DNA from 3 places in the Micromonospora sp. LOL_025 genome. Region 2 is predicted to be linked to each of the others. Evidence: riboswitches for the same ligand, from Rfam matches in the RefSeq annotation. Region 2 holds a riboswitch; each other region holds the start of a gene.
The links. A riboswitch is a leader RNA that binds a small molecule or an ion and turns the genes downstream of it on or off. The one in region 2 is predicted to bind cyclic di-AMP.
Positions count from the first base shown of each region.

Region 1: linked by a shared signal. The riboswitch ahead of ACFHW0_RS08065 (NlpC/P60 family protein) and the one ahead of ACFHW0_RS02350 (coiled-coil domain-containing protein) in region 2 are both predicted to bind cyclic di-AMP.
Region 3: linked by a shared signal. The riboswitch ahead of ACFHW0_RS12710 (C39 family peptidase) and the one ahead of ACFHW0_RS02350 (coiled-coil domain-containing protein) in region 2 are both predicted to bind cyclic di-AMP.

Region 1 covers NZ_JBHMIR010000004.1:267,662-270,927, forward strand. Annotated here, with positions in the region: gene ACFHW0_RS08060 (N-acetylmuramoyl-L-alanine amidase) at 1-1,102, opposite strand, end outside; cyclic di-AMP (ydaO/yuaA leader) riboswitch at 1,341-1,474, shown strand; gene ACFHW0_RS08065 (NlpC/P60 family protein) at 1,487-2,527, shown strand; gene dcd (dCTP deaminase) at 2,583-3,161, opposite strand; gene ACFHW0_RS08075 (pyridoxamine 5'-phosphate oxidase family protein) at 3,240-3,266, shown strand, end outside.
Region 2 covers NZ_JBHMIR010000001.1:494,870-498,135, forward strand. Annotated here, with positions in the region: gene ACFHW0_RS02340 (HelD family protein) at 1-880, shown strand, start outside; gene ACFHW0_RS02345 (cation diffusion facilitator family transporter) at 958-1,875, shown strand; cyclic di-AMP (ydaO/yuaA leader) riboswitch at 2,029-2,160, shown strand; gene ACFHW0_RS02350 (coiled-coil domain-containing protein) at 2,174-3,266, shown strand, end outside.
Region 3 covers NZ_JBHMIR010000007.1:231,914-235,179, reverse strand. Annotated here, with positions in the region: gene ACFHW0_RS12715 (acyltransferase family protein) at 1-858, shown strand, start outside; cyclic di-AMP (ydaO/yuaA leader) riboswitch at 1,127-1,267, shown strand; gene ACFHW0_RS12710 (C39 family peptidase) at 1,496-2,341, shown strand; gene ACFHW0_RS12705 (alpha/beta fold hydrolase) at 2,447-3,190, shown strand; gene ACFHW0_RS12700 (CDP-glycerol glycerophosphotransferase family protein) at 3,213-3,266, opposite strand, start outside.

The DNA.
Region 1 (3,266 bases), on a different contig from region 2:
CGTGCCCGGCGAAGCCCTCGTGCTCCAGGCCGATGGACTTGGAGTTCACGTACCAGTTGCCGGCGTGCCAGCCGACGTTCTTGGTCTTGATGTGCTGGGCGATGTGCCCGTCCACCGAGCGCAGGGTGTAGTGCCAGCCCACCCGCTTCGGGTCCTTGACCAGGTTGACGCTGGGACCGAAGTAGCCCTCGGTGTCGTGGATGACGATGTACTCGATCTTCTGCTGCGCGGGCCGGTTCCCCAGGTCGTGGTTGCCGTAGTCGCCCACCGTGGGGCCGTACTGCTGGTAGGGGGCCGGGATCCACTCGCAGGAGATGTCGCTCGGGCACTCAAGGCCGTCCGGCCGGGTGAGCTTGCGCAGGCGCAGCCGGTCCAGCCAGGAGCGGTCGGGCTGGATCGCGCGGCCGGCCAGCGTGACCCGCTGCCCGTCGTCGGTCACCCGGCTGTCGCCCGTGGCGATGGTGGCGTACACCTCGTTGGCGAAGGCCGCCGCGGCGTCGGCGCTGTCCGCGCCGGAGTACCGGGCCACCGCGCCGTACCAGGCCGCCGGGTCGGTGTCGGCGCCGACCGGGGCGCCGATCTCCTTCTGGTACGCGGCCAGCAGCGCCGCGCCGCCCCGGATGTTCGCCGTGACGTCCGTCCGCAGCGACTCCTCGCTGGCGCCGGTCAGGTCGGCGGCGGCGTCGACGGTCCGCAGTGCGGCCTCGGCGGGCGGCGGAGCGGCCGGCGGCTCGTGGGCCTCGGCCAGGGACGGGCGGGAGTCGTCGCCGCGCGGGTCCTCGGTGCCCTCGTCGTGGTGCGTGCCGCCGGACAGGGCGGCGACGTGTTCGGCGTCGGTGAGGTGCATCGGTCCGTAGCCGCCGCTGGTGCTGGGCGTGCCGGCGTTGGTGTCCCAGCGGGACTGCAGGTAGGAGACCCCGAGCAGGACGCTCTCCGGCACGCCGTACTCGGCCGCCGCGGCCGCGTACTGCTGCTGCCGGTCGTCCACCGGCGCTGCTGCGGCGGCGGATCCGGCGGCGGTGAGCGGCGTCGCGGCCATGGCGGCGGCCATGGCGGCGGCCAGCAGGACGCGTCTGCTCCTCGATGTCGCTGACAGGTGCATCAGACCCCCAGTTCGGACGGGCAAAGGTGGGGTCACCTTCGCCCCGTCCGCCGCCTCCGGTCAATACCTTTCCGTCAGACACTTCATGAGGAAGGAAATCTTCGTCGCCCGGGTTGCGGATTCGTCCGGCGCGGGTGGGCACGGAGTGTCACCGTCCGCAGGGTTGCGGATCGATAACGGTCGTCTCTACTCTGGTCATTCGTCGGCCGGTGACAATCCGTCCAACCAGGGCGGTGACGGTCCGACACCGCCGAGTCGCTCCCGAGCGAGCCGGGGACCCAGGTTCCCCGGGGTGAATCCGCGATCCTGCGGTAGGGCGCCCCTTCCCGCCCGAACCCGTCAGCTAACCCGGTAGGCGGTCCGGAAGAAGGAGTACGAAGCCCGGTGGCACACCATGCCCCGCGGCCACCGTCGACCCGGTCGGCCCTCGCCGACCCGGTGACGGCTGCGCCGCGCCCACGCTGGTACCGCTGCACCACCGCCCTCGCCGCCCTGGCCGCGTTCGCCGTCGTCCTGACCGGCGGCGCCACGGCGGCCCACGCCGAACCGACGGTCGCCGAGATCGAACGGCAGATCGACGAGGACTGGAACAAGCTCGAACCGGTCATCGAACGGCACAACGCCACCCGACAGGACCTGGCCGCCAGGCGGAAGCAGGCCGACGCGCTCGCCGCGCAGATCGGGCCGCTGGAGAAGCAGGTCGACCAGGCGATGGAGAAGGTGGGCGCGCTGGCCGCCCGCGCCTACAAGGGCGAGAACGTCTCCGCCGTCAACGCCCTGCTGGGCAGCCGCTCACCGAGCGAGATGGTCGGGCAACTCGAACTGCTCGACCGGTTCGCCCAGCACCAGCAGCAGGACGTGCGGCAGGTCGCCGAGCTGCGCGACCGGCTGGCCGCCCGGAAGGCGCCGCTGGACGAGATGGTCGTCCAGCTCAGCCGCACCGAGGCCCAGCTCGCGGCGAAGAAGAAGCAGATCAACGCCGAGATCGACCGGTTGCAGAAGCTGCGGCTGCGGATCTACGGCAACGGCGGTGGCGGGCCGCTGCGCCCCGCGCCCTGCCCCGCCAGCTATCCCGGCGGCGCGGCCGGCACCGCCGTGAAGTTCGCCTGCGCGCAGATCGGCAAGCCCTACGTCTGGGGCGCCGAGGGTCCGAACTCGTACGACTGCTCCGGCCTGATGCTCGCCGCCTGGGCCAAGGCCGGGGTCTCGCTGCCGCACAACGCCGCGCAGCAGCGCCGGGCCACCGCGACCGTCAGCCGGGGGGAGTTGCGCCCGGGTGACCTCGTCTTCTACTACAGCGACCTGCACCACGTCGGCATGTACGTCGGCGGGGGCTGGGTGGTGCACGCCTCCCGCGCCGGGGTGCCGATCAAGATGAAGAAGGTCGACGACGGCCCGATCCACAGCTACGGCCGACCCGGCTGAGGCACGCGGGGGGCCCTGCCCGGCGGGGGCCCTCCGCAGGCCCGCTAGGTCCGGGTCAGCGGGTCGGCCACGTGCGCCAGTGCTGCCAGGAACGGCTCGGGGTCGGCCCGCGCTGCCCCTGGTAGCGCGAGCCGTAGACGGCCGAGCCGTACGGGTGCTGCGCCGGCGACGAGAGCCGGAAGATGCAGAGCTGCCCGATCTTCATGCCCGGCCAGAGGGTGATCGGCAGGTTGGCCACGTTGGACAGTTCGAGGGTCACGTGACCGGAGAAGCCCGGGTCGATGAAGCCCGCCGTGGAGTGGGTGAGCAGGCCGAGCCGGCCCAGGGAGCTCTTCCCTTCGAGGCGGCCGGCGAGCTGGTCGCCGAGCGTGATCACCTCCAGCGTCGAGGCGAGCACGAACTCGCCCGGATGCAGCACGTACGGCTCGCCCTCCGGCACCTCGACCATCGACGTCAGGTCGTCCTGCTGCTGCGCGGGGTCGATGTGGGTGTAGAGGTGGTTGTTGAAGACCCGAAAGAGCTTGTCCAGGCGTACGTCGATGCTGGACGGTTGCACCAGCGCGGGCTCGAACGGCTCCAGCGCGAGCGTGCCCGCCTCGATCTCGGAGGCCAGGTCGCGGTCGGAGAGCAGCATCCGCACACCTTAGCGAGCGACACGGGTGACCTGCGTGTCGGAGTGCGTGTTCGAACGTTTGTTCGATAGAATGCCCGCATGGCTTCCTGGTCCGAATTCGCCGCC
Region 2 (3,266 bases):
GATCCTCTCCCGCGCCGAGATCCGGCTGCTGGCCGACGCGTACCGGCGCCTCGACGCCGCGGGGCTGACGATCGCCGACATCGCGCTGCTCGACGAGTTGGACGCGTTGCTCGGCAAGCCGATGCGGCCGGCCCGGGCGAAGCGGGACCCGTTCCAGCTGGCCGGCGGGGTCCGCGAGCTGAGCACCTTCGCCGACCGGCAGCGCGCCGCCCGCGACGCGGCCCGGGAGCGTCCCGACGACTACCGGGAGTTCGCGCACGTGGTGGTCGACGAGTCGCAGGACGTCTCGCCGATGCAGTGGCGCATGATCGGCCGGCGGGGCCGGCTGGCCTCGTGGACGGTGGTGGGCGACCCGGCGCAGACGGCGTGGACGGGGGATCCGGAGGAGCTGACCCGGGCCCGGGACCAGGCGTTGGGCCGGCGCAAGCGGCACCACTTCACCCTCACCACGAACTACCGCAACTCGGCGGAGATCTTCGCGGTGGCGGCGGCCGAGATCCGTCGGCTGCACCCGGACCTCCCGCTGCCCAGGGCGGTGCGCTCCACGGGCGTCGAACCGGTCGAGCTGGTGGTGCCGCCGGCGGAGCTGGAGGCCGCGGTGGTGGCGGCGGCCGGCGCGCTGCTCGCCGAGGTCGAGGGCACGGTCGGCGTGATCACGCCGGTGCCCCGCCGCGACGAGGTGGCCGGCTGGCTGGGCGGGCTCGGCGCGCCGCGCCTACAGGTGGTGACCAGCCTGGAGGCCAAGGGCATGGAGTACGACGGGGTCGTCCTCGTCGCCCCGAGCGAGATCCGGGCCGACCCGGGGTCGGGGGTACGGACGCTCTACGTGGCGCTGTCCCGGGCCACCCAGCGGCTGACCACCGTCGACCCGATCGGCTGAGGATCCGTTACTTGCACACATAGCGATGTGAGCATAAATTGAACGCGAATCCGGATCCCCAGAGGGAGGATGGGCGCGTGGGCGCAGGTCATGACCACCATCACGGGTCGGTGGCGAACGCCGCGCACCGCCACCGGGGCCGGCTCTGGGCGGCGTTCGGGCTGCTCGCCGGCCTGATGGTGGTGGAGGCGGTGGCGGCCTTCCGCACGGGCTCACTGGCCCTGCTGAGCGACGCCGGGCACATGTTCACCGACGTGCTCGGCATCGGCATGGCGCTCGCGGCGATCGCCGCCACCCGGCGGGCGGGCGCCGACCCGCAGCGCACCTTCGGCCTCTACCGGCTGGAGGTGCTGGCCGCGCTGGCCAACGCCGCGCTGCTCTCGGGGGTCGCGGTCTACGTCGTGATCGAGGCGGTGCGCCGCTTCGGCGACCCGCCCGAGGTGCTGGCCGGCCCGATGCTGGTGGTCGCCGTGCTCGGCCTGCTCGCCAACGTCGGCGCCTTCGCGCTGCTGCGCTCCGGGGCGAAGGAGAGCATCAACGTCCACGGCGCGTACCTGGAGGTCCTCGGCGACCTGCTGGGGTCACTCGGTGTGATCGGGGCCGCGCTGCTGATCGTCACCACCGGCTGGTGGTGGGCGGACCCGCTGGTGGCGGTCGGAATCGGCGTGTTCATTTTGCCGCGCACCTGGCGGCTCGGGCGGGCCGCGCTGCGCATCCTGGTGCAGGCCGCGCCGGAGCACCTCCAGGTCACGGCCGTGCACGACCGACTGGCCGCCGTGCCCGGCGTCGCCGAGGTGCACGACCTGCACGTCTGGACGCTGACCTCCGGGATGGAGGTGGCCTCGGCGCACCTGACCATGGCCCCCGGCGCCGAGGTCGGCGCGGTGCTGGGCGCCGCCCGGGCCGCGCTGCACGACGACTTTCAGATCGAGCACGCCACGTTGCAGATCGAGCCGGGAGCGTCGCCCGGGACCTGCGGGGCGGTCGAGTGGTAATGAGGACAACCTTAAATCTGGGAGAGTATTGTGGGCTTATGTCGGATTTGACTGTTAGTGGATGTACACCGTCCGTCACCTGCGGTGCACCAGTCACACCGGCACCGGTAGGCTCGGCTTCGGCCTCCGCCAGGCGGCACCCACCGGTGCCGGCGGTGGCCGCCGCCTAATCGCCCGACGGGGCGAACCGGGGAACCAAGTTCGTGGGGTGCATCCGCGTCAGCGGTAGGGATCTTCCGTCCCGAACCCGTCAGCTAACCCGGTCGGCGGCTGACGGAAGGACACGTGTATGCCAGTGATGGCACCCGTACGACGACGTGCCGCCCGGACGGCGGCCCTGATCGCCACGATGCTCGCCCTCGGCGCCGCCGTGGCCCCGGTCACCGCCGCCCCGGCGGCGGCCGCCACCCGCGCCGGCCTGCTCGCCGCGGCCCCCGGCCAGGACGAGGAGGGCGGCACCCCCGCCCTGCGGGCCCAGTTGGAGGCCGCCAGCAAGGGCTACCTCGACGCCAAGCGCGCCCTGGACACGTCGGCCAAGCGGCAGCAGCAGCTCGCCGCGCAGCTCAAGACCACCGAGGTCGAGCTGACCGCGCGCACCGCCAAGGTCGGCGAGATCGCGGGGGCCGCCTACCGCACCGGCCGCCTCAGCGTGGCGTCCGCCCTGCTCAACAGCAGCTCCCCGGACGGCTTCATGGACCGTGCCGCCGCCCTCGACGCGGTGGCCGCCAAGGAGGACCGGGCCCTGCGCGAGCTCCAGGAGACCCGGGACGAGGCCACCCGCACCAAGCTGGCCCTGGACGGCGAGATCCGGGAGCAGCGCAAGCAGGTCAGCGTGATGGCCAAGCGCAAGGAGCAGGCCGAACGGGCACTGACGGTCGCCAACCGCGAGCAGCAGCAACAGCAGCAACAGCGGCAGCAGTCCGCGGGCGGCGGCTCCTCGCCGGGCGGCAGCTCGAGCAAGACGGCGAAGGCGGCGCCGCGCAACTCCGACGGCTCCTGGCCGCGCGAGTCGTGCAGCGTCAACGACCCCACCCCCGCCAACGGCTGCATCACCCCGCGCACCCTGCACGCGCTCAACCAGGCCAAGGCGGCGGGCTTCACCCGTTACGTCTCCTGCTACCGCCCCGGCGGCTCGGGCGAGCACCCGAAGGGTCGGGCCTGCGACTTCGCGGCCCAGAAGGGCGGCTTCGGCGGCGACGCCTCCGGGGGCGACCGGACGTACGGCAACAACCTGTCGGCGTACTTCGTGCGCAACGCCGACCGGCTCGCCGTGCTCTACGTGATCTGGTACCGGCAGATCTGGCTGCCGAGCAGCGGGTGGAAGTCGTACAGCGGAGCCAACGGCGACCCGTCCAGCGACCACACCAACCACGTGCACCTGTCGGTCTACT
Region 3 (3,266 bases), on a different contig from region 2:
TGCCTGCCGTTGGCGCTGCCGCTGATCCGCCGGGCCCGACCGTGGGCGCTGTGGGCCGTCGTGGTCGCGGTGCCGCTGCTCATCCTGGCGCTCTGGCCGGCCCAGGCGCTGGTGCCGGAGGAGAGCCGCTGGTGGTTCACCCAGGTCTTCCCGCCGGTGCGGTCGCTGGAGTTCTGGATGGGCGTGGCCGCCGCCGAGCTGATGCGGCGCGGCCGGTGGCGTGGGCCGGGCCTGCCGCTGGCCAGCCTGGTCTTCGTAGCGACGTGGGTGGTCGCCGCGCAGTGGGTCCGCGCCGAACTGTGGGCGGCGCTGCTCTCGGTGGCGTACGTCCTGGTCATCGCCGCGGCGGCGGACGCGGACGTGCGCGGGCGGCGCTCGCCGTGGCGGTCCCGTCCGATGGTCTGGCTGGGCGAGGTCTCCTTCGCCTTCTACCTGGTGCACGTCCTGGTGATGATCACCGTCCTGCGGCTCACCGGCGACTGGGGCGTCGGCTTCACCGGCTGGTGGGGGCCGGTGGTGGTGCTCGGCTTCCTGCTGGTCAACCTGGCCCTGGCCGGTCTGTTGCACCGCGTCGTCGAGACGCCGATGATGCGGTTGCTCACCCCGCGCAGGCCGGCCCGGGCGACGCCCCGTGACGGGGGCGACGCCGGGACGCACCCCGGCGGCCCCGGGGCGACGCCGCCGGGGGAGCGGGGCAACGCCGTGCCGCGCCCCCGGGCCGCCGACCCGCACGACGACCACCGACCGGCGTACGTCGACTCGCGCCGACCGGGAGCGGGTGCTCGACATCTGCGAGCGTCAGCCTGCTCGGCCCGGCGGCCGGAGTGTCCGCCGACGAAATCCCGACCGTTTCCGTGACGCCGGTCACCACGTCGGCGAATCGGTCATCCGGCGCGGCCCGGCTGATTCCCGCCGGGGTTTCGGCGCCGATGTCCGCCACTCGTCCCGTTGTCACCCGGAGGCGCCCGCATAAACGGTCGTCCCATTGAGTCGTGTCAGTGGCGAAGTGCCCGCAAAAACCGTCTCCCGATCAAGGTTTAGGCAGGTGGGACGGGGTTGGCAGGGCGCGGACCGGCCAGTAATGTCGGCGCGTCCGGTGCGGTACCCGATCGCCCAGAGGCGACGCCGCGCCGACCCGCCTAATCGTGAACGACGAACCGGGGACCCAGTGCTTGTTGGGGTGAATCCGTGGGCCGTGGGCCCGTGGTAGGGCGTTCTTCCCGCCCGAATCCGTCAGCTAACCCGGTCGGCGGTGTCGGAAGGAGTTCCATCCCCATGCCACACCCGTCCACCCCTCGGTTGTTCCGCCGTCTCCACGGCGCCGCGGTGCCCGCGCTCGTCCGCCCGCAGGTCACGAGCTGACCCACCGGTCACCGTCCGTCGCCCGGCATCCCGGGCGCATCCCCTGAGTGGTCCACCACCCGCCCGGACGCCCGTCCGCGCGGTCGGTCCGCCCTGCCCTCGGCGCGGACCGACGGCCGCTCGCCCCCAGCCCGTGGAGGAAACCGTGAAGCACCACCTCAAGCGACAGCTGCGTCGCCTCACGTCCGAGCGCCCGTACCAGCTGGCCGCCGCGTCCGCCGCGGCGCTCGTGCTGGCGTCGGGCACGGGCGCGCTGTTGGCCGGAGCCGACGAGGCCCCCGCCGCCGCGCAGGCCCCGGTGGCCGCGACCGAACTGCGGGACGACACCGCGGCCTCGCGCAGCCAGGCCAGGGCCGCGACCGCCCCGTCCAGCGCCGCCCCGGCCGCGTCCAGCGCGGCCCCGTCGGCCCGCGCCTCCAGCGCCGCCCCGGACCCGGACCTGACCCGCAAGCCGGAGCCGCCGAAGCCCCCGGCCGCCAAGACCCTGGACTACGACTACCAGGCCCAGACCACCTTCTACAACTGTGGTCCGGCGGCCGTCCGGCACGCCCTCAGCGCCGCCGGCATCGCGCGCAGCCAGGACGCCCTCGGTGCCCAGTTGGGTACCGACCAGATGGGCACCGACTCGGCCCAGGACACCACCCGCGTGCTGAACGCGGTGGTGAAGGGCGACCCGTACCGGACTCGGATGATCCCTGGTGGCGCGGCCACCCCGGCCCAGATGGACCGGCTCCAGGCTGACGTCGTCGCGGCCATCGCCGACGGGCGGGGCGTCGTGGTCAACGTCGCCGGCAGCGCCACGGACACCGACGGCGGCTGGCACTCCTTCCCCGGCGGCCACTACATCGCCGTGGTCGGCTACCAGGACGAGGGGCGGCTGGTGAAGATCGCCGACTCGGCGAACCCGGCGACCGCCTCGTACTGGATCAGCACCATCGCCCTGGCGAACTGGGCGGCCACCCGCGGCTACTCCGCCTGAGCGACACCGTCGGGCGTCGGCCCCCGGATTCCGGGGCCGACGCCCGATGTCGTGTCCGGGTCACGGCCCTCGCCCACGGCGTCCGGTGGGTGGCACACTGCGCCCATGATCGATGAATCGGGTGACCGGGACGGCCGGCGGGTGCTCCTGCTGCTGCACGGCATGGGTGCGACCGGCGACGTGTGGCTGCCCTGGGCGCCGCTGCTCGAGCGTCGGTGGGCGGGACGGTGGCTGGCGCCGGACCTCGCCGGCCACGGCTGGTCGCCGCCGCTGCCGGAGTACTCGTTCCCGGGGCTGGCCGCGCGGATCGCCGCGGGGCTCGCGGCGGGGGACCGGCTCGTCGTGCTGGGGCACTCCCTCGGCGGGGTGGTCGCTCTGGCACTGGCCGCCCGCAGCGCCGGGCTGCCCGTCGACGCCGTGGTCGGGCTCGGCATCAAGGCCGTCTGGTCGCCGGCGGAGCTGGCGAAGGCGGGTGAGTTGGCGGCCCGGCCGGTGACCTGGTTCGCCAGCCGGGACGAGGCCGCCCGCCGCTACCTGCGGGTGGCCGGCCTGACCGGGCTCTTCGCCCCGGACCATCCCGTCGTGGAGGCCGGGCTGCGGCAGGTCGACGGCCGCTGGCGGCTGGCGATGGACCCGGCCGCGTTCGGCGTGGGCGCGCCGGACCTGCCCGCCCTGCTGGCCGCGACCGACGTGCCCGTGCTGCTGGCCCGCGGCGAGCACGACCCCATGGTCACCGACGCCCAGCTCAAGGAGCTGGGCGTGCCGGTCGCCACCCTGCCCGGCCTCGGGCACAACGCCCACGTCGAGGCCCCCGAGGCGGTCCTGGACCTCGTCGACCCCTACCGCTGACCGTTCCCCACCCTGGGCGGCGTCAGGTGGCGGGGGAGAGCGTCGCCTCGTCCGGGTCGAGCGGCAGGCCGGCCCC